3 regions of the Streptomyces sp. NPDC051315 genome follow, and region 1 is predicted to be linked to each of the others. Evidence: riboswitches for the same ligand, from Rfam matches in the RefSeq annotation. Region 1 holds a riboswitch; each other region holds the start of a gene.
What was found. A riboswitch is a leader RNA that binds a small molecule or an ion and turns the genes downstream of it on or off. The one in region 1 is predicted to bind S-adenosylmethionine.
Positions count from the first base shown of each region.

Region 2: it holds a riboswitch for S-adenosylmethionine, as region 1 does, so the genes downstream of both, ACIBBD_RS00710 (aminotransferase class V-fold PLP-dependent enzyme) here and thrC (threonine synthase) in region 1, are expected to answer to the same signal.
Region 3: it holds a riboswitch for S-adenosylmethionine, as region 1 does, so the genes downstream of both, ACIBBD_RS11305 (amino acid ABC transporter permease) here and thrC (threonine synthase) in region 1, are expected to answer to the same signal.

Region 1 covers NZ_JBITEN010000015.1:104,896-111,214, forward strand. The annotation lists gene groL (chaperonin GroEL) at 1-1,106, opposite strand, end outside; gene ACIBBD_RS26800 (cold-shock protein) at 1,500-1,703, opposite strand; gene ACIBBD_RS26805 (MoaD/ThiS family protein) at 2,156-2,431, opposite strand; gene thrC (threonine synthase) at 2,428-3,729, opposite strand; SAM riboswitch class I at 3,748-3,904, opposite strand; gene ACIBBD_RS26815 (glucosyl-3-phosphoglycerate synthase) at 4,074-5,018, shown strand; gene ACIBBD_RS26820 (trehalose-6-phosphate synthase) at 5,113-6,319, shown strand, end outside.
Region 2 covers NZ_JBITEN010000001.1:154,135-160,453, forward strand. The annotation lists gene ACIBBD_RS00700 (rhomboid family intramembrane serine protease) at 1-417, shown strand, start outside; gene ACIBBD_RS00705 (Lrp/AsnC family transcriptional regulator) at 414-695, shown strand; gene ACIBBD_RS00710 (aminotransferase class V-fold PLP-dependent enzyme) at 728-2,089, opposite strand; SAM riboswitch class IV at 2,261-2,377, opposite strand; gene trpD (anthranilate phosphoribosyltransferase) at 2,454-3,518, opposite strand; gene ACIBBD_RS00720 (cytochrome bc complex cytochrome b subunit) at 3,660-5,282, opposite strand; gene ACIBBD_RS00725 (Rieske 2Fe-2S domain-containing protein) at 5,279-6,319, opposite strand, start outside.
Region 3 covers NZ_JBITEN010000004.1:461,492-467,810, forward strand. The annotation lists gene ACIBBD_RS11285 (LacI family DNA-binding transcriptional regulator) at 166-1,203, shown strand; tRNA gene ACIBBD_RS11290 (tRNA-Pro) at 1,815-1,891, shown strand; gene ACIBBD_RS11295 (putative leader peptide) at 2,335-2,457, shown strand; gene ACIBBD_RS11300 (glutathione S-transferase C-terminal domain-containing protein) at 2,597-3,493, shown strand; SAM riboswitch class IV at 3,561-3,669, shown strand; gene ACIBBD_RS11305 (amino acid ABC transporter permease) at 4,061-5,038, shown strand; gene ACIBBD_RS11310 (amino acid ABC transporter ATP-binding protein) at 5,035-5,814, shown strand; gene ACIBBD_RS11315 (ABC transporter substrate-binding protein) at 5,932-6,319, shown strand, end outside.

The DNA.
Region 1 (6,319 bases):
TTGGCCAGGCGCTCCTGGAGCTTCTCGCGGTCGTAGTCGGAGTCGCTGTTCTCGATCTCGGCGCGGATCTGGTTGACGCGGCCCGCGACCTGGTCGGAGGAGCCGGCGCCGTCGACGATGGTGGTCTCGTCCTTGGTGATCACGACCTTGCGGGCCTTGCCCAGCAGGTCGAGGGTCGTGTTCTCGAGCTTGAGACCGACCTCCTCGGAGATGACCTCGCCGCCGGTGAGGATGGCGATGTCGTTCAGCATGGCCTTGCGGCGGTCGCCGAAGCCCGGGGCCTTGACGGCGACGGACTTGAAGGTGCCGCGGATCTTGTTGACCACCAGGGTCGACAGGGCCTCGCCCTCGACGTCCTCGGCGATGATCAGCAGCGGCTTGCCCGACTGCATGACCTTCTCCAGGAGCGGGAGCAGGTCCTTGACGTTGGAGATCTTGGAGTTCGCGATCAGGATGTACGGGTCGTCGAGGACGGCCTCCATACGCTCCATGTCGGTGGCGAAGTACGCCGAGATGTAGCCCTTGTCGAAGCGCATACCCTCGGTGAGCTCCAGCTCCAGACCGAAGGTCTGGGACTCCTCGACGGTGATGACGCCTTCCTTGCCGACCTTGTCCATGGCCTCGGCGATGAGCTCGCCGATCTGGGTGTCGGCGGCGGAGATGGAGGCCGTGGAGGCGATCTGCTCCTTGGTCTCGACGTCCTTCGCCTGCTCCAGCAGGGCGGCGGAGACGGCCTCGACGGCCTTCTCGATACCGCGCTTCAGGGCCATCGGGTTGGCGCCGGCGGCTACGTTGCGCAGACCCTCGCGGACCAGCGCCTGGGCGAGAACGGTCGCGGTGGTCGTACCGTCACCGGCGACGTCGTCCGTCTTCTTGGCGACTTCCTTGACCAGCTCGGCGCCGATCTTCTCGTACGGGTCCTCGAGCTCGATCTCCTTGGCGATGGAGACACCGTCGTTGGTGATCGTGGGGGCGCCCCACTTCTTCTCGAGGACGACGTTGCGGCCCTTGGGGCCGAGGGTCACCTTGACGGCGTCCGCGAGCTGGTTCATGCCGCGCTCGAGGCCGCGCCGCGCCTCCTCGTCGAACGCGATGATCTTGGCCATGTGAAGTGGTCCCTCCAGGACTGGGGGTGATTCCTTCGGACCGCGCCCGCGCCCGCGACGGACGGCTCCCGACCGGTGGTTCCTTGCCCCACCCGGCCTGCGAGCCTCACCGACCCGGTCCTTCGTTGTCACTCTCACCTTCAGAGTGCTAACGCCAATGATTAGCACTCGCCCCTGCCGAGTGCAAGCGGCTCGGGGGAAGCCGGGCGGTGCTCAGCCGCCCGCGAACACCCCTGGGGGAACGGGCCGCCGCCACCGAGCCCCGCCGGATCACACCCGGCCGGCGCCCCGGAGCCGCAGCCCAGGCGGCACCGGGGCGGCCGACGGTGCGCACCCGGACAGCACGAAGGGCCCGCATCCCCGTCGGGACGCGGGCCCATTCGTTGAAAATGTTCAGGCGGTGACGCGAACCATGTCGGCCTGCGGGCCCTTCTGACCCTGCGAGATCTCGAACTCGACCCGCTGGCCCTCTTCCAGGGTGCGGTAGCCGTCCATCTGAATCGCGCTGTAGTGGACGAAGACGTCCGCACCACCGTCGACCGCGATGAAGCCGTACCCCTTCTCCGCGTTGAACCACTTGACGGTGCCCTGAGCCATGCCTAACTCCCCTATTACTGGCCCTTGCACAGATCCACACTTCGCGGACCCGGGTCAGACCTCACCCCCCAGTTGGTTGGGGGCGTGCGCCGGAACGCGTCGACCGCGGCCGAATGTATCTGTCCAACTGCCGTCTGCAACAGGTCAATCGGACGAGAATTCTGGACGCGCACGGTCCGGAAAGTGGCGAGAATTCGCCAGAATTCAGGGCAAGTCGGGCCCCACAAAGCACACAAAAGCCTCAAAAGAGATGCACACTTTGGCTACTTCTCGTCGGGCTTGCGGCAGAAATCAAAGGTTCCGGATCAGTGGATCGGGACCGGGTTCCCCAACTGTACCGCGCTCAACCACACTGAATTGCCCCCTCCGCTTCTCTCACGGAGGGGGCAATTCGATGAACGCTCGGTAATCGCTATTACCGACGGTTACTACCGGTGGGTACGGAACGGGAATCAGCCGCCGGCGACGGCCGGGATGATCGAAACGCCGGCGCCGTCCGGGGTCACCGTCTCCAGCCCCTGCTCGAAGCGGACGTCGTCGTCGTTGACGTACACGTTGACGAACCGGCGGAGCTTGCCCTGGTCGTCCAGCACGCGTGCGGCGATGCCCGTGTGGTTCTTCTCCAGATCGGCGATGACCTCGGCGAGGGTCGCGCCCTCCGCCTGGACCTCGGCCTGGCCGCCCGTGTAGGTGCGGAGGATGGTGGGGATGCGGACGGTGACGCTCATGATGCGAGGCCAGCCTCTCGGAAGGAGTCGAGGTTCGGGCGGATGGTCGCGGTCAGGCCGGTGCCGGCCACCGCGTCCAGGGTCTTCAGGCCGTCACCCGTATTGAGGACGACCGTCGTCTTGGTCGGGTCGAGGAGACCGTTCTCGATCAGCTTGCGGGTCACACCGACCGTCACGCCACCCGCCGTCTCGGCGAAAATGCCCTCGGTCCGGGCGAGCAGCTTGATCGCGTCCACGACCTGCTCGTCGTTCACGTCCTCCACCGCGCCGCCCGTGCGGCGCGCGATGTCGAGGACGTAGGGACCGTCGGCCGGGTTGCCGATGGCGAGGGACTTGGCGATGGTGTTCGGCTTCTGCGGGCGGACGACGTCGTGGCCGGCCTTGAAGGCGACGGACACCGGCGAGCAGCCCTCGGCCTGCGCACCGAAGATCTTGTACGGCTTGTCCTCGACGAGCCCGAGCCGGATCAGCTCCTGCAGACCCTTGTCGATCTTCGTGAGCTGCGAGCCGGAGGCGATCGGCACGACGAGCTGGTCCGGCAACCGCCAGCCGAGCTGCTCGCAGATCTCGTACGCCAGCGTCTTGGAGCCCTCGGCGTAGTACGGCCGCAGGTTCACGTTGACGAAGCCCCAGCCCTCGCCCGCCGGGTCGCCGATGAGTTCGGAGCAGAAGCGGTTGACGTCGTCGTAGTTGCCCTCGATGCCGACGAGCTCGCCGCCGTAGATCGCCGCCATGACGACCTTGCCCTGCTCCAGGTCGTGCGGGATGAACACGCAGGAGCGGAAGCCGGCGCGGGCGGCGGCGGCGCCGACGGCACCGGCGAGGTTGCCGGTGGAGGAGCAGGAGAGGGTGGTGAAGCCGAAGGCGCGGGCGGCCTCCAGGGCCTGGGCGACCACGCGGTCCTTGAAGGAGTGCGTCGGGTTGCCGGAGTCGTCCTTGACGAAGAGCCTGCCGGGGTCGACGCCCAGCTCGCGCGCGAGGTTGTCGGCCTGGACGAGCTTGGTCCAGCCCGGGTTGATGTTGGGCTTGTCCGCCACGTCGGCCGGGACGGGCAGCAGCGGCGCGTAGCGCCAGATGTTCGCGGGACCCGCCTCGATGCGCTTGCGGAGCTCCTCCGTCTCGTAGGCGGAGAAGTCGTACGCGATCTCGAGCGGGCCGAAACACTCCTCGCAGGCGAAGACCGGGCCGAGGGCCACGCGGTGGCCGCACTCACGGCAGCTCAGCGCGGCGGCCGGGCCGAGGTCGACGGGGGAGGCGGTGGTGCTGTCCGTGGTGCTTGCAACTGTCTGCGCAGCCATGTGAGGCGAGGCCCTTTCTCCTCATCTTCCTCACGACGCATCTCGCCGTGAGACGGATTTGGCACCTTCCCTAGCCGGGAGCCTCGCGAAGCGATCAACACTGATCGGTACGAGACCGGCTGGAGGGTTGCCGGGGCTTCATCGGGCCGTGTCCCTCTGCCCCTCTGGATGAGCGGTATGTGGTTGTGAACGCCGACGACCCCGGACATGCGATGGTCATCCGCGTTGTTCAAGACTGTAACCGAAGGCCAGGACAGTTGAGATAGTCGTCCGTACCGCGAGATGGATCACACGGTGACCCCTCGTGCACCTGGTGTGATCACGACAGTGAGGAGTCGCAGACCGTGCTGGAAGAAGTCGAGCGCTGGCTGGCCACCCGCTCCTGGTCCGTGACCGATCGCCCGCTCCACGGGATCCTGGCCGCCAAACGCGCGTCGGGCCGGTCGGTGTCCGTCGTGCTGCCCGCGCTGAACGAGGAGGAGACGGTCGGCGACATCGTCGCGGTCATCCGTCACGACCTCATGCAGCAGGTCCCGCTCGTCGACGAGATCGTCGTCGTCGACTCGGGGTCGACCGACCGTACGTCGGAGGTCGCGGCAGCGGCCGGGGCGCGTGTCGTCCACCGGGACGCGATCCTCCCCCGCATCCCGGCCGTGCCCGGCAAGGGCGAGGTCCTGTGGCGCTCGCTGCTGGTCACCACCGGGGACATCGTCTGTTTCGTCGACGCCGACCTGAAGGAGTTCTCCTCCGACTTCGTCTCCGGGATCGTGGGCCCGTTGCTCACCGACCCGGACGTCGACCTGGTCAAGGCCATGTACGACCGTCCGCTGGGCGGCGCGGCCGGCCAGGGCGGCCGGGTCACCGAGCTGATGGCCCGCCCGCTGCTGAACATGCACTGGCCGCAGCTGGCCGGTTTCGTGCAGCCGCTGGGTGGCGAGTACGCGGCCCGCCGCAGCCTGCTGGAACAGCTGCCCTTCCCCGTCGGCTACGGCGTGGAGCTGGGCATGCTGGTCGACGCCCTGCACCTGGTGGGGCTCGACGCGCTGGCCCAGGTGGACGTCGGGGTGCGCAAGCACCGCCACCAGGACGGGCAGGCGCTCGGCCGGATGGCGGCGGCGATCTACCGCACGGCCCAGCTGCGGCTGGCCCGCGGTCACCTCATCCGTCCCTCCCTCACCCAGTTCGAACGGGGCACGGACGGCTTCGAGCCGCGCACCTACTCGGTGGACACGGAGGAACGCCCGCCGATGGCGGAGATCGCGGAGTACGCGGCGCGCAAGGTCGCGTGACACGGCGCGGCGGGCCGTATACGGCTGGATACGCCCCGTCCGTGCGGCCCCTCCGTACGTTTGAGCGGATCGGGACCGGGCTAGGTTGAGGCGTATGGCTTTCACGGACGGTGCTGCTGCTCAGGGTGCTCAGGTGCTGGTCGCGTCCAACCGCGGCCCGGTCTCGTACACGGTCGGCGAGGACGGCTCGCTGCACGCCAGGCGGGGCGGCGGCGGGCTGGTCTCCGGCCTCTCGGCGATCGGCCCCGACGCCGGTGCCCTCTGGGTCTGCTCGGCGCTGTCCGACGGCGACCGGGAGGCGGTCCGGCGCGGGGTCGGCGAGGCGGGCGTGCGGATGCTGGACATCCCGGCGGACGTGCACGCCGACGCCTACAACGGCATCGCCAACTCCGTGCTGTGGTTCGTCCACCACCTGCTGTACCTGACCCCGCTCGAGCCGGTCTTCGACGCGGAGTTCCGGCGCCAGTGGGCCTCGTACGAGACGTACAACCGCGCCTTCGCCGAGGCGTTGGCGCAGGAGGCGGCCGAGGGCGCGGCGGTGCTGGTGCAGGACTACCACCTGTGTCTCGTGCCCGGCATGCTCCGCGAGCTGCGTCCGGACCTGCGCATCGGCCACTTCTCGCACACGCCGTGGGCACCGGTGGACTACTTCGGCCTGCTCCCCGGCGACATCCGCAGCCAGCTGCTGCGGGGCATGCTCGGCGCGGACCGGCTGGGCTTCCTGACCCGCCGCTGGGCGGACGCGTTCACCGCGTGCTGCGAGGAGTTCACGGGCGGCCTCGGAGGCACGGAGGTCGGTGTCCACGGCCTCGGCGCCGACGCCGACTTCCTGCGCGCCCGCTCCCACGAGCCGGACGTCGAGGAACGCCTTCCGGTCCTGCGCGAGGAGATCGGCACGGCCCCCGACGGCAGCGCCCGCAGGACCATCGTCCGGGTCGACCGGACGGAGCTGTCGAAGAACATCGTGCGCGGCCTGCTGGCCTACCGGCAGCTCCTCGACGACCACCCCGAGTGGCGTGAGCGGGTCGTGCACGTCGCCTTCGCCTACCCCTCCCGCCAGGACCTCGCCGTCTACCGCGAGTACACGGCCGAGGTGCAGCGGGTGGCCGACGAGATCAACGAGCGCTACGGCACCCCCGGCTGGACCCCGGTCGTCCTGCACGTCAAGGACGACTTCGCCCGCTCCCTGGCCGCGTACCGCCTCGCCGACGTGGCCCTGGTCAACCCCATCCGGGACGGCATGAACCTCGTCGCGAAGGAGGTGCCGGTCGTCTCCGACCGGGGCTGCGCGCTGGTGCTGT
Region 2 (6,319 bases), on a different contig from region 1:
GAGCACCGGATGGGCCGCGTCCGGTTCACGCTCTTCTACCTCGCCTGCGGCTACCTGGCCCTGCTGGGCTACGCCGCCGCCCACGCCGACTCCGAGCAGTCCCTGGTCGGCGCCTCGGGGGCGATCTCGGCGGTCCTCGGCGCGTTCCTCTCCCTGTTTCCCCGGGCGCGGGTGACCAGTCTCCTGCCGTTCCTCTTCTTCCTGCCGCTGCGCTTCCCGGCCTGGCTCGTGCTGCCGTTCTGGGCGGCCCTGCAGTGGGTGGCGGCACGGCAGACCGCACCGGGGCCGCGGGTGGCGTACCTGGCGCACCTGGTGGGCTTCGCGCTGGGCCTCGTCGTCGCACGGGCCCTGTTCTGCGGGACGACTAGAGTGAAGCCCGCCCCAGCTCCGGCCCCCGAGGGAGAGAACCAGCCGTGATCACCGCGATCGTCCTCATCAAGACCAGCGTGGACCGGATTCCCGAGATCGCGGAGTCGATCGCCGGGCTGGAGAGCGTCAGCGAGGTCTTCTCGGTCACGGGCACCTACGACCTGATCGCGATGGTCCGCGTCAAGCGGCACGAGGACCTGGCCGAGGTCATCCCGGGACGGATCAGCAAGATCCCCGGTGTCGAGGCCACCGACACGCACGTGGCGTTCCGGACGTACTCGCAGCACGACCTGGAGGCGGCGTTCGCGATCGGCCTGGACTCCTGACCGTCTGAACACCGCCTCCGGGGAGGAGCCCCTCACACCGCCGGGACGCAGCGGCCTTCCTGCGTGCGGTACCGCCACTTGGCACCGTCCCGGACGAGCTCCCTGACCGCGCCCACGAAACGCTCGACGTGCTCGTCGGGGGTGCCCGCGCCGAAGCTCACGCGGATGGCGTTGAGGGACTTCTCGCCGGGGGCCGCCTCGGGGGCGCCGCACTCGCCCTGGGTCTGCGGGTCGCTGCCGAGCAGGGTGCGCACCAGCGGGTGGGCGCAGAAGAGGCCGTCGCGGACGCCGATGCCGTACTCGGCGGAGAGGGCGGCGGCGAAGTGGGAGCTGTTCCACCCCTCGACGACGAAGGAGAGGACGCCCACGCGGGGGGCGTCGTCGCCGAAGAGGGACAGGACGCGCACCTCGGGGACCTCGGCCAGGCCCGCCCGCACCTTCTCGATCAGGTACCGCTCCCGGGCGACGAGGGTGTCGAAGCCCGCCTCCGTCAGCGCCTTGCAGGCGGAGGCGATGGAGTAGGCGCCGATGACGTTCGGGGAGCCGGCCTCGTGCCGGGCGGCGCTGTCGTGCCACTCGACGTCCACTCCCCCGTCCTCGCGCCGGGTGACCTTGCGGCTGGCGCCGCCTCCGGCGAGGTAGGGGTCGGCCTCCCGCAGCCAGTCCGCGCGGCCGGCCAGGACGCCGGAGCCGAACGGGGCGTACAGCTTGTGCCCGGAGAAGGCGACCCAGTCGACGTCGAGGTCCTGGACCGACACCGGGTGGTGCGGGGCCAGCTGGGCCGCGTCCAGGACGATCCGGGCGCCGTGGGCGTGGGCGGCGGCGGCCAGCTCGCGTACCGGCCACAGCTCACCGGTGACGTTCGAGGCGCCGGTCACGCAGACCAGGGCCGGGCCGTGCGGGTCACGGTCGGCCAGGGCCCGCTGAAGGGTCTCGACCGCCTGGCGCGGGGTGCGCGGGGCGTCGAGGTAGGTGACCCGGGCGTCCTTCCAGGGCAGCAGCGAGGCGTGGTGCTCGGTCTCGAAGACGAAGACCTGGCAGCCGGCGGGGAGGGCGGCGGCGAGGAGGTTGAGGGAGTCGGTGGTGGAGCGGGTGAAGACCAGCTGGTCGTCGGCGCGGCAGTCGAGGAACTCGGCGACCGTCCGGCGGGCGTTCTCGAAGAGGTCGGTCGACAGCTGGGAGAGGTAGCCGGCACCGCGGTGGACGCTGCCGTAGTAGGGGGCGTAGGCCGCCACGTCGTCCCAGACGCGCTGGAGGGCGGGGGCGCTGGCCGCGTAGTCGAGCGCGGCGTAGGTGACTTCGCCGCCGGTGACGAGCGGGACGGTGACATCCCGGCCCAGAACGGGCAGCGGGGCACAAACGGACTGGGCGAGGGCAGCGGTGGAGACGGACATGGCTGAACTCCCGTGAAAGCAGGCGGAATCACCGTGCCGGACAACGCGTCGACGGCACAGGAAACGGCGGAGAAGAGGAAAAAGGGATGCGGAGGCGGGGCTCTGCGGCCCTATCGCATTCGCTTGCTCACGGAAGGCTCCTCGACGACCAGGACCCCTGGTTTCTCGAGGGGTCCGCGCTTGCCGTGGACCTCGCTGCCCACGACCTGGTCTTCACCCGGGGCACCCCGCCACGGACGGAGGGTTGCCGGACAGTCGGCCGGGGCCTCATGACTGTCACTCATGACCTGGAGAGGAACGTACGTGAAGTGATCGCGGTCCCGCAACTCGTGTCCGGATCGCGGGACCGCGGATCGCCGGTCGGTCACGCGTTGCTGGCGGCGACCCAGCGCTCCAGCGCCCGTCTGGCCGCCCCGGAGTCGATGGAGTGCGCCGCCTTCTCCATGCCGGCGCGGATCTGCTCGGTGAGCGGTGCCTGCGTCGGGTCGAGGGCGACCAGGGCGGCCGCCGAGTTCAGCAGCACCGCGTCCCGTACCGGACCCGTCTCACCGTCGAGGAGACGGCGGGCGACCTCGGCGTTGTGGGACGGGTCGCCGCCGCGCAGCGCCTCCACCGGCACCAGCTCGATGCCCACGTCCCGCGGGTCGAAGGCCTCCTCGGTGACCTTGCCGTCCCGGACCACCCAGACGTGGGAGGTGGACGTCGTCGTCAGCTCGTCGAGGCCGTCGTCGCCGCGGAACACCAGGGAGGAGTTGCCGCGTTCGGCGAAGACGCCGGCGATGATCGGGGCCATGCGCGGGTCGGCCACCCCGACGGCCTGGGCCCGCACCTTGGCCGGGTTGGTCAGCGGGCCGAGGGCGTTGAACACCGTACGGATGCCCAGCTGGCCGCGCGCGGCGCCCGCGTGACGCAGCGCCGGGTGGAACTTGACGGCGAAGCAGAAGGTGATGCCGGCCTCCTCGGCGACCTCGGCCACCCGCTGCGGGGCCAGGTCGAGGTTGACGCCGAGCTTCTCCAGGACGTCCGAGGAACCCGACGCCGACGAGGCCGCGCGGTTACCGTGCTTGACGACCTTCGCGCCCGTGCCGGCCACCACGAGCGCCGACATCGTGGAGATGTTCACCGTCTTCGCGCCGTCGCCGCCGGTACCGACGATGTCGACCGTGCGGCCCGACACCTCGATCACGTTCGCGTGCTCGTACATCGCCCGCACGAGACCGTTGATCTCCTCGACGGTCTCGCCCTTGGCGCGCAGGGCGACCACGAACCCGGCGATCTGGGCGTCGGTGGCCTCGCCGCGCATGATCCGGTCCATCGCCCAGGCCGTCGCGTCGGCGCTCTGGTCGCGGCCGTACAGCAGGGCGTTCAGCACCTCGGGCCAGGAACGGCCCGCCGCGGTGTCGCCTCCAGCGGGGGTCACAGCGCTCATAAGCCGCTCCTGGGTCACTCCGGTCCCGCTCTACGGGACACGCGTCTCAACGGGTCCACCCTATCCAGGCGCGGAGCACGGCGAAGGGCCCCGTCCGAACACCGGACGGGGCCCTTCGTCAGTTGCGTGGCGACGCAGTGATCAGTGGTGGCCGTGGCCGCTCGTGATCTCCTTGTACTCCTCGACGGTCGGCTTGGCGATCTGGCTCTCCTCGCCGTAGTACGCCTTGCTCAGCTTGGCGCGGACCTTCTCGGAGCGCTTGACCTTGCGCTCGACGCCGTTCTCGTCGACCGTGGGGCCGATCTCGGCCGGCGCGTACTGCTCGTGCGCGGTGAGCGTGTACAGAGCCTCCTGGCTGAGCGGCTCGTGGACCTCGATGTACTCACCGTGCGGCAGGCGCTTGATGGTGCCGGTCTCGCGGCCGTGCAGCACCTTGTCCCGGTCGCGGCGCTGGAGGCCGAGGCAGATCCGCTTGGTGACCACGAAGGCGATGACCGGTCCGGCGAAGAACCCGATCCGGACGAACCAGGTGACCGCGTTGATCGACAGGTGGAAGTGGGTGGCGACGATGTCGTTGCCACCACCGATCAGCATGATCATGTAGCCGGTGACCCAGGCGACACCGAAGGCCGTACGGGTCGGGGCGTTGCGCGGACGGTCCAGGATGTGGTGCTCGCGCTTGTCCCCGGTGATCCAGGACTCGATGAACGGGTAGAGCGCGATCACACCGAGGAACAGACCGAAGAGCACCAGCGGGACGAACACGCCCAGGACCAGCGTGTGACCCCAGAAGTTGATCTCCCAGCCCGGCATGGCGCGGACCAGACCCTCGGCGAAGCCCATGTACCAGTCGGGCTGGGCACCGGTGGACACCTGGTCCGGACGGTAGGGGCCCATCACCCAGATCGGGTTGATGGACGCGATGCCGGCGAGGAGCGCGATGAACCCGAAGACCAGGAAGAAGAAGCCTCCGGCCTTGGCCATGTAGACCGGCAGCAGCGGCATGCCGACGACGTTCTTGTTGGTGCGTCCGGGACCCGCGAACTGGGTGTGCTTGTGGTAGAAGACCAGGATCAGGTGGCCGACCACGAGCCCGAGCATGATGCCCGGCAGCAGCAGGATGTGGATCGAGTAGAACCGCGCGACGAAGTCGCCGCCCGGGAACTCCCCGCCGAACAGGAACATCGAGATGTACGTGCCGACGATCGGCACGGACAGGATCGCGCCCTGGGTGAAGCGGACACCGGTGCCGGAGAGCAGGTCGTCCGGGAGCGAGTAGCCGGTGAAACCGGTGAACATGCCCAGGACGAACAGCAGGAAGCCGAACAGCCAGTTGATCTCACGCGGCTTGCGGAAGGCGCCGGTGAAGAAGACGCGCATCATGTGCACGAACATGCCGGCGAGGAAGATCACCGCGGCCCAGTGGTGGATCTGCCGGATGAGCAGACCACCGCGCACATCGAAGGAGATGTGCATGGTCGAGTTGAACGCCTCGGACATCAGCTGGCCCTGCAGCGGGACGTAGCTGCCGTGGTACTCCACCTCGTTCATCGACGGGTGGAAGAACAGCGTCAGGTACACACCCGTGAGGATGATGATGATGAAGCTGTAGAGGCAGATCTCACCCAGCATGAAGGACCAGTGGTCCGGGAAGATCTTGCGCATGTTGGCCTTGGCCAGGGAGTAGATCCCCAGCCGGCCGTCGGCCCAGTCGGCTACCCGCTCGCCTGCGGGTGCCTTGCGGCGGTCGTCGTTGTTACTCATCCGCGCTCCCAGAAGGCAGGACCGACGGGCTCTTCGAAGTCGCCAAGCGCCTCAAGGTAGCCCTCGTCGTTCACGCCGATGCGCAGCTGCGGCAGGGCGTGACCGGCGGGGCCGAAGATCACTCGGGCACCGTCGGACAGGTCGAAGGTGGACTGGTGGCAGGGGCACAGCACGTGGTGCGTCTGCTGCTCGTACAGCGAGATCGGGCAACCGACGTGGGTGCAGATCTTCGAGTACGCCACGATGCCCTCGTGCGACCACTCGAGCTCGCGCTTGTCCTTGATGTTCTCCGGCTGGATCCGGACGATCATCAGGGCGGCCTTGGCGATCTCGGTCTGGAAGTCGTGGTCGTGCTCCTCCAGGCCCTCCGGCTTGGCGAAGGTGAGGGAGCCGACCGCGACGTCCGAGGGACGCAGCGGCTCGTTGGTGTTCATGTTGACCAGCAGCTTGCCCTTGGACCACCGCGTGTGGCGCAGCTTGTCCTCGGGCAGCGGACCGAGGTCGCGCAGCAGCACGACACCGGAGAGAGGGAACAGGGCCAGCGCACCGAACATCGTGTTGCGGATCAGCTTGCGGCGGCCCAGCGCGGACTCCGTGGCGCCGGCCTGGAAGTCGGCCATGACCTTGGCCTTGACCTCGGGCGCCGCCTCGATCGGGTGCCGCTCGTCGGCGATCTCCACGTCGGACATCAGCGTGCGGGCCCAGTGGACCGCGGCCGCGCCGATGCTGAACAGGGACAGACCCAGGGTCAGGCCGAGCGCGAAGTTGAGCGCGCTGACGTGGCCGAGCGGGAAGAGGTAGACCGTCTTGTCGTGCGGGATCGCCACGTACGAGGCGATGAAGGCGACGGTGGCCAGCATCGACACCGTGAACAGGAAGGCGACCGCACGCTCGGACCGCTTGGCGGCCCGCTCGTCGACGTCCTGCATCCGGTGCTCGTGGGGCGGCAGCCCCGGGTCGGCGAACGGGTTCTTCTCGTCCGCGACGCTTACGGCACCGTGGGCGTGGTCCTGCTCAGCGGGCAGGTTCTCTGGAAT
Region 3 (6,319 bases), on a different contig from region 1:
GGATCAGCCCCCAAGACTGGCCTGACTACGTAGTCAGGCCTGGTCCTCGGGAGGTCGTCGACCGGCTTGACTGCGTGGTCCGGAGGCGGCACGCACCGCCGGACACCTGGGCGGAGTGCTCGGACGGGGCCCGCCGGCGCGGCCCACGACCGACGGGAGCGCCTCATGGCGACGGCCGGACCCCGGCGTGGTCCGGGGATGACGGAGGTCGCCCGCGCCGCCGGCGTCTCGCAGAAGACGGTGTCGCGCGTCGTCAACGGCGAGCCGCACGTCAGCCCCGAGGTGCGCGAGCGCGTGCTGCGGGCCATCCGGGACCTGGACTACCGCCCCAACACCGCCGCCCGCGCCCTGCTCCTCGGCCGCTACCGCAGGATCGGCGTCGTCGCCCTCGGTTCCCCGCTGTACGGCCCGACCTCCCTGCTGTTCGGCCTGGAGCAGGCCGTGCGGCGGGCGGGTTACACCTTCGCCCTGGCGAGCACCGCGCGGAGCCGGCGCGTGACCGTCGCCGTGGAGTCGCTCCTGGAACACGGTGTCGACGGCCTGGCCCTCGTCGAACCGGTCGACGAGGGCGCCCCCCTGCGTCTGCACACCGACCTGCCGGTCGTCAGTCTCTGCGCCCCGGTGGACACGGCCGGCGGCCGCAGCGCCGTCGTCCGGGCCGACGGCGTCACCGCCGCCCGGCTCGCCACCGAGCACCTGCTCGCCCTGGGCCACCGCACCGTCTGGCACGTCCCCGGCCCGCAGGACTGGTTCAGCGCCCGCGAACGCGTCCAGGGCTGGCGCGAGGCGCTCGCCGCCGCCGGCGCACCGGAGCCGCCGCTGCCCGCCGGGGGCGACTGGACCCCGGCCTCGGGCTACGCGGCCGGCCGTCACCTGGCCCGGCTGCCCGACGTCACCGCCGTGTTCGCCGCCAACGACGACATGGCGATCGGCCTGGTCCGCGCCTTCGCCGAGGTCGGCCTGACCGTGCCGCACGACGTGAGCGTGGTCGGCTTCGACGACGTCCCCGTCGCCCCCTACCTCTCCCCGCCCCTGACCACCCTCCGCCAGGACTTCACCGCCGTCGCCGACCGGGCCGTCGGCGCCCTCACCGCGGCCATCGAGGGCCGCCCCCTGCCGACCGAACCCACCGACGTGGCCGTGGAGTTGCAGATCCGCAACTCCACGGCACCCGTGCGCGCCCGAGGGCCCAGACCCGGCTGACGATCCGTCATCCCCCGGGTAGCCGTCGGGCCTTGTCTCCCTGACCGATCCCTGCCCGGCGACCTCGACGGGCCCCCGGACGAGCACGGCACCCGCAACCGCCCCGGGCCACCGCCGCCCGCGCCGCTGCGGCTCCGCCCGGGTCACCCATGGCGGGACATCACCTGACGTGCCCTCTCCAGGGCGCCCTTTCGGACGGGTCGTGCCCGTCGATCCCGGCGGCCCCCCCTCCGGGCGTCACTGTCACCCCGGCCGACGGATGCGGTTCCCGCACCACTGGTCGTGGAAGCCGGTACGGCTCCCGGCCCCCGCGCCCGTCCTGCCCGGGGCCGTCGACGCGGAGGGCCTGTGACTCGGCACCGTCGACACGGAGGGCACGCGACGCGGTCCACGAACGGGCGGGGCGCGGACCCCACCCGGGGCGCGGACCCCACCGGCGACCGCGCGCGGGCCGAGGGTGCCGTCGGGGCCGACCCCGAGGCCCTGGCGGCGCGGGCTGAAGGGGCCGATGGGACCGACCCCGCGGCCCCGTCGGGCGCGACCGCCGCACCCGCACCCGTACGGTAGGGTTTACCTGCGCGTTCCCACGGTTCACCCGGCGCGGAGCGCGGCGGGACGTGGCGCAGCTTGGTAGCGCACTTGACTGGGGGTCAAGGGGTCGCAGGTTCAAATCCTGTCGTCCCGACCAGCTTCACGCGGTCGGAGGCCGCCTTCTCGAACGAGGAGGCGGCCTTGTTCGTACCGGTCGCGCGACCTTCGGCGCCGAGCGGGAGTCTGAGCGCGGGCGGCACCGAGGACGGAGGCGGTGAAGCCGACTCCGGTGTGGCGGCCGGCAGTTCGGCGGGCCCGCCGTCCCTCTGCACCTCGGCGGCCCCGAGCCGACCGGCGCCGACGAGTTCGGGGCGAGCGGGAAGCCCCGCACGTGAGACGAGGCGGCGCCTGCGGACGCCGCCGCCTGCGGGCCCACGCAAGGTCCTCGGGCGGTTCCGCCGTCTTCGGGTCCGCCCCCGAGGACCTCGCCCGGGCCGGCCAGGACATCTCCCCGCGCTCCACTCCGTGGACGCCCCCTTGACGGCGCCCGGTGGCCGATCGACACTCGGAGCGGGAATCCTAGTGAACAGGTAGGGAAACATGGGGCGCCTTGAGCCGGTCACCAGCCGAGCGAGCCGCACGGCGTGGTCGTCGCCCCTTCTCACCTCCCGCCGTCACATCGATCTGCTGCGCGTCTGCAGCGCGATCGACGTCCAGGGCTGAACCGGCCCGTTCCCGCGCCGAGCCGCACCGAAGGTGCCCCGCGCACCGTCCCTTCCGGCGCGCGGACCAGGGCCGCGCCCTCCCGTCAGACGCCGCATCCGCCGCGCGTCCCTCCGCGCGACCGCCCCCGGGGAGAGTCATGTCCGCCACACCGCCGGCCACCCACCCGTCCGTCCGTTCCGCCCCCGCCTTCCGCGGCCGCATCGGCCGTGACGCGCGCAGCGGCCACTACGCCGTCCCGCGCCGCTACCGCCTCCACCTGTCACCCGCCGACCCCGACGGCCTGCGCATCGCCGTCACCCACACGCTGCTCGGCCTGGACCGGGCCTGTCCGGTGACCTTCCTGCCCGCCGTCCCCGACTGTCCCGACGGCGGCCACTCGGCGCTGCGCCCGCTCTACGACGCCAGCGCCCACCGCTACACCGGCCCCGCCCTCGCGCCGGTGCTCAGCGACGACTGGTCGGGGCGCATCGTCTCCACCCACGGCCCCGACATCGCCCGGGACCTCGCCCGCCGTTTCGGCGGCGGCCGGATCGCGCTCCACCCGCGCGGCGCCGAGTCGGAGATCGAGGCCGTCGAGCGGATGTGCGCGCAGGGCATCGAGGAGGCCGCGCAGCGCGCCGGGGCGGCCGGGGCCGGGGAGGCGGAGCGCACCGCCGCCCTCGACGCCCTGCTCGCCACGCTCGGCGTGCTGGAGCGGGGACTCGCGGTCCAGCCGTACCTGATCGGCGGTCAGCTCACCGCCGCCGACGTGGAGTTGTGGGTGACGCTCGTCCAGCTCGACACCGTGCACCGGCACCACCTCGACGCCGCCGCCGTGCACCGCGTCGCCGGTCATCCGGCCCTGTGGGCCTACGCCCGCCGCCTGGCCGGGCACCCGGCCTTCGGCGGCCACCTCGACCTCGACGGCATCAACCGCCGCCACCACGCCCGCTGTCAGGGCCTGGAGGCCGCCGGGGCCGCCGTCCAGATCCTGGACTGGGAGGCCCACGCGACCCCCGGCACGGGCACGCGACCGCAGGTCAACCGGCCCTGACCCGGTCCACGCACTGGACGCACGTTGACATCCGTTCGGGTGAATGGCTTAACTTACGGCCCAGAACGGTCATGAGCGTCAGCGACAAGCCCTGGCTTGCTGACCGGCAACCCTCGCACCGCGGTGGGGTGCCCCAGGTGACGACCGGACCGGATGACGTTCGGTAAGCGCGAGGGCCCCACCGGGGCCGGACAGTGACGGTGACGGACATGTACGCAGCTCTCAGGACGGCGCCCCGCCGCCCCCGGGGCCGCGTACGCCCGTCACACGATCCGCTCGTCGCCGACCGCGCCGTCGATCTGCTCCGCGTGAACAGCGCACTGTGTACCGCACCGGGCCGTGCCCGCTGTCGGGGCTGAACCCCTCACACCCTTCGCCCCGCATCCGCGTTCCTGACGAACACCGCCCGAGCGGTGTGCCGTTGTCCGCCCCACCCCGGTTTCCGTACGCATCCGTGCGCCCCGCCGGCGCCGTGCGCCGCAGAGCGGTCCCCACCCCTCTGCCGCCGCACCGCCGCCGCCCGCGGCCGCCGTGACCCGGGGTGTCCGACTCCCGCCGGAGCCCCTCATGAGTGAACCCCCAGGCGCCGTGTCCCTCGCCGAGGCACCCGCCGCCGACACCCCGCCGACGAGGCTCACCGCACAGCGGGTTCAGCCGCTGCGCCGGCCCGGCCGCTGGATCGCCACCGCCGTCGTGCTGGTCCTGGTCGCCCAGTTCGTCCACGGCCTGGTGGCGAACCCCTTCTACCAGTGGGACCGCTTCGGCTACTGGTTCCTTCGGCCGACGATCCTCGACGGACTGCTCATCACCCTCGAAGTCACCGTCTACAGCGCGGTGCTGGGCCTCATCGGCGGCATCCTGCTCGCCCTCGCCCGGCTGTCGAGGAGTCCGGTGCTGCGCGCGGTCAGCTGGACCTACGTCTGGGCGCTGCGCTCCATCCCGCTCATCGTCGTCCTGCTCTTCCTCTACAACTTCAGCGCCCTGTACGAGACGCTGAGCCTGGGCGTCCCCTTCGGACCCGCGTTCGTCACCTTCGACGAGTCCCGGCTCGCCACCGACATGGCGGTCGCCGTCATCGGCCTCAGCCTCAACGAGGCCGCCTACGCCGCCGAAGTGGTCCGCGGCGGCATCCTCTCCGTCGACCAGGGCCAGCACGAGGCGGCCTCCGCCCTGGGGCTGCCGAAGGGCTACCAGTTCCGCCGGATCGTCTTCCCGCAGGCCCTGCGCTCGATCACCCCCAACTACGTCAACCAGCTGATCGGCCTGGTCAAGAGCACCTCGCTGGTCTTCTACGTGTCACTGCTCGACCTGTTCGGCACCGCCCAGGCCATGGGCTCCACCTACCCCGGCGACATCGTCCCGCTGCTGCTGGTCGTCACCGTCTGGTACCTGATCCTCACCAGCCTCGTGTCCGTGATCCAGTTCTACGTCGAGCGGCACTACGCCCGGGGCGCCACGCGCTCCCTGCCGCCGACCCCGCTGCAGAAGCTGCGCACCGGCCTGCGGGACCTCAGGGAACGCGCGCGCAGGGAGGCCGCCGTATGACCAGCGCCGAGATCACCCCGGTCGCGCTCGAAGTGCACGGAGTCCACAAGTGGTACGGCGCCCACCGCGTCCTGGACGGCGTCGACCTGACCGTACGGCCCGGCGAGGTCACGGTCGTCATCGGCCCGTCGGGATCCGGCAAGTCGACGCTGCTGCGGGTCATCAACCACCTGGAGAAGCCAGAGGTCGGTTACGTCAGTGTCGGCGGCGAGCCGATCGGTGTGCAGCGGAACGGGGAGCGGCTGAAGGAGCTCAGCGAGCGCGCCATCCTCGCCCAGCGCAGCCGGATCGGCTTCGTCTTCCAGAACTTCAACCTCTTCCCGCACCTGACCGTGCTGGACAACGTGGCCGCCGCCCCGGTGGCGACCGGAAAGCTCGGCAGGGCCGAGGCCCGGGAACTGGCCCGCGAACTCCTGGACCGGGTCGGACTCGGCGACAGGACGGGCGCCTACCCGCGGCAGCTGTCCGGCGGCCAGCAGCAGCGCGTGGCGATCGCCCGGGCCCTCGCCCTGCGCCCCGGCGTCATCCTCTTCGACGAACCGACCTCCGCCCTCGACCCCGAGCTCGTCGGCGAGGTCCTCGCCGTCATCGAGGACCTGGCGACCAGCGGCACCACCCTCGTCATCGTCACCCACGAGGTGGGCTTCGCCCGGGAGATCGCCGACCGGATCGTCTTCATCGACGGCGGAAGGATCGTCGAACAGGGCCCGCCGGCCGAGATCCTCGACCACCCCCGGCACGAACGGACGCGGGACTTCCTGAGCAAGGTGCTCTGACCGGCGGCCGACGGGACCCCGGCCCCGTGCCGCCCCTCCGCCTCCCCACCACTTCCCCCCACCGCTTTCCCTCACCCCTTCACCCCCCTCTCATCGCCTCTCACGACAAGGACGGCCATGCCTGCCCACTTCTCCCGACGCAGCCTGATACGCGGCATCACCGCGGCGACCGCCGTCGCCACCCTCGCCACCGGGCTCGCCGCCTGCGGTGGCGAGAGCGACGCCGCCACCACCACCGACAACGCCGCCTCCGGGAGCGTGACCGTCGCCCGGCTGTCCAACGGCGCCGGCAAGGAGACCACCCTCAAGGTCTCCGAGGTGAAGTCAATCAGCGCCCGTCTGCCCGAGTCCGTCCGCAAGAGCGGCACGCTGAGGATCGGCGTCGGCGCCCTGCCCGCCGGCTTCGCGCCGCTCGCCTTCGTGGGCAGCGACCAGAAGACCCTCACCGGCGCCGAACCGGACCTCGCCCGACTCGTGGCCGCGGTCCTGGGCCTGAAGCCCGAGG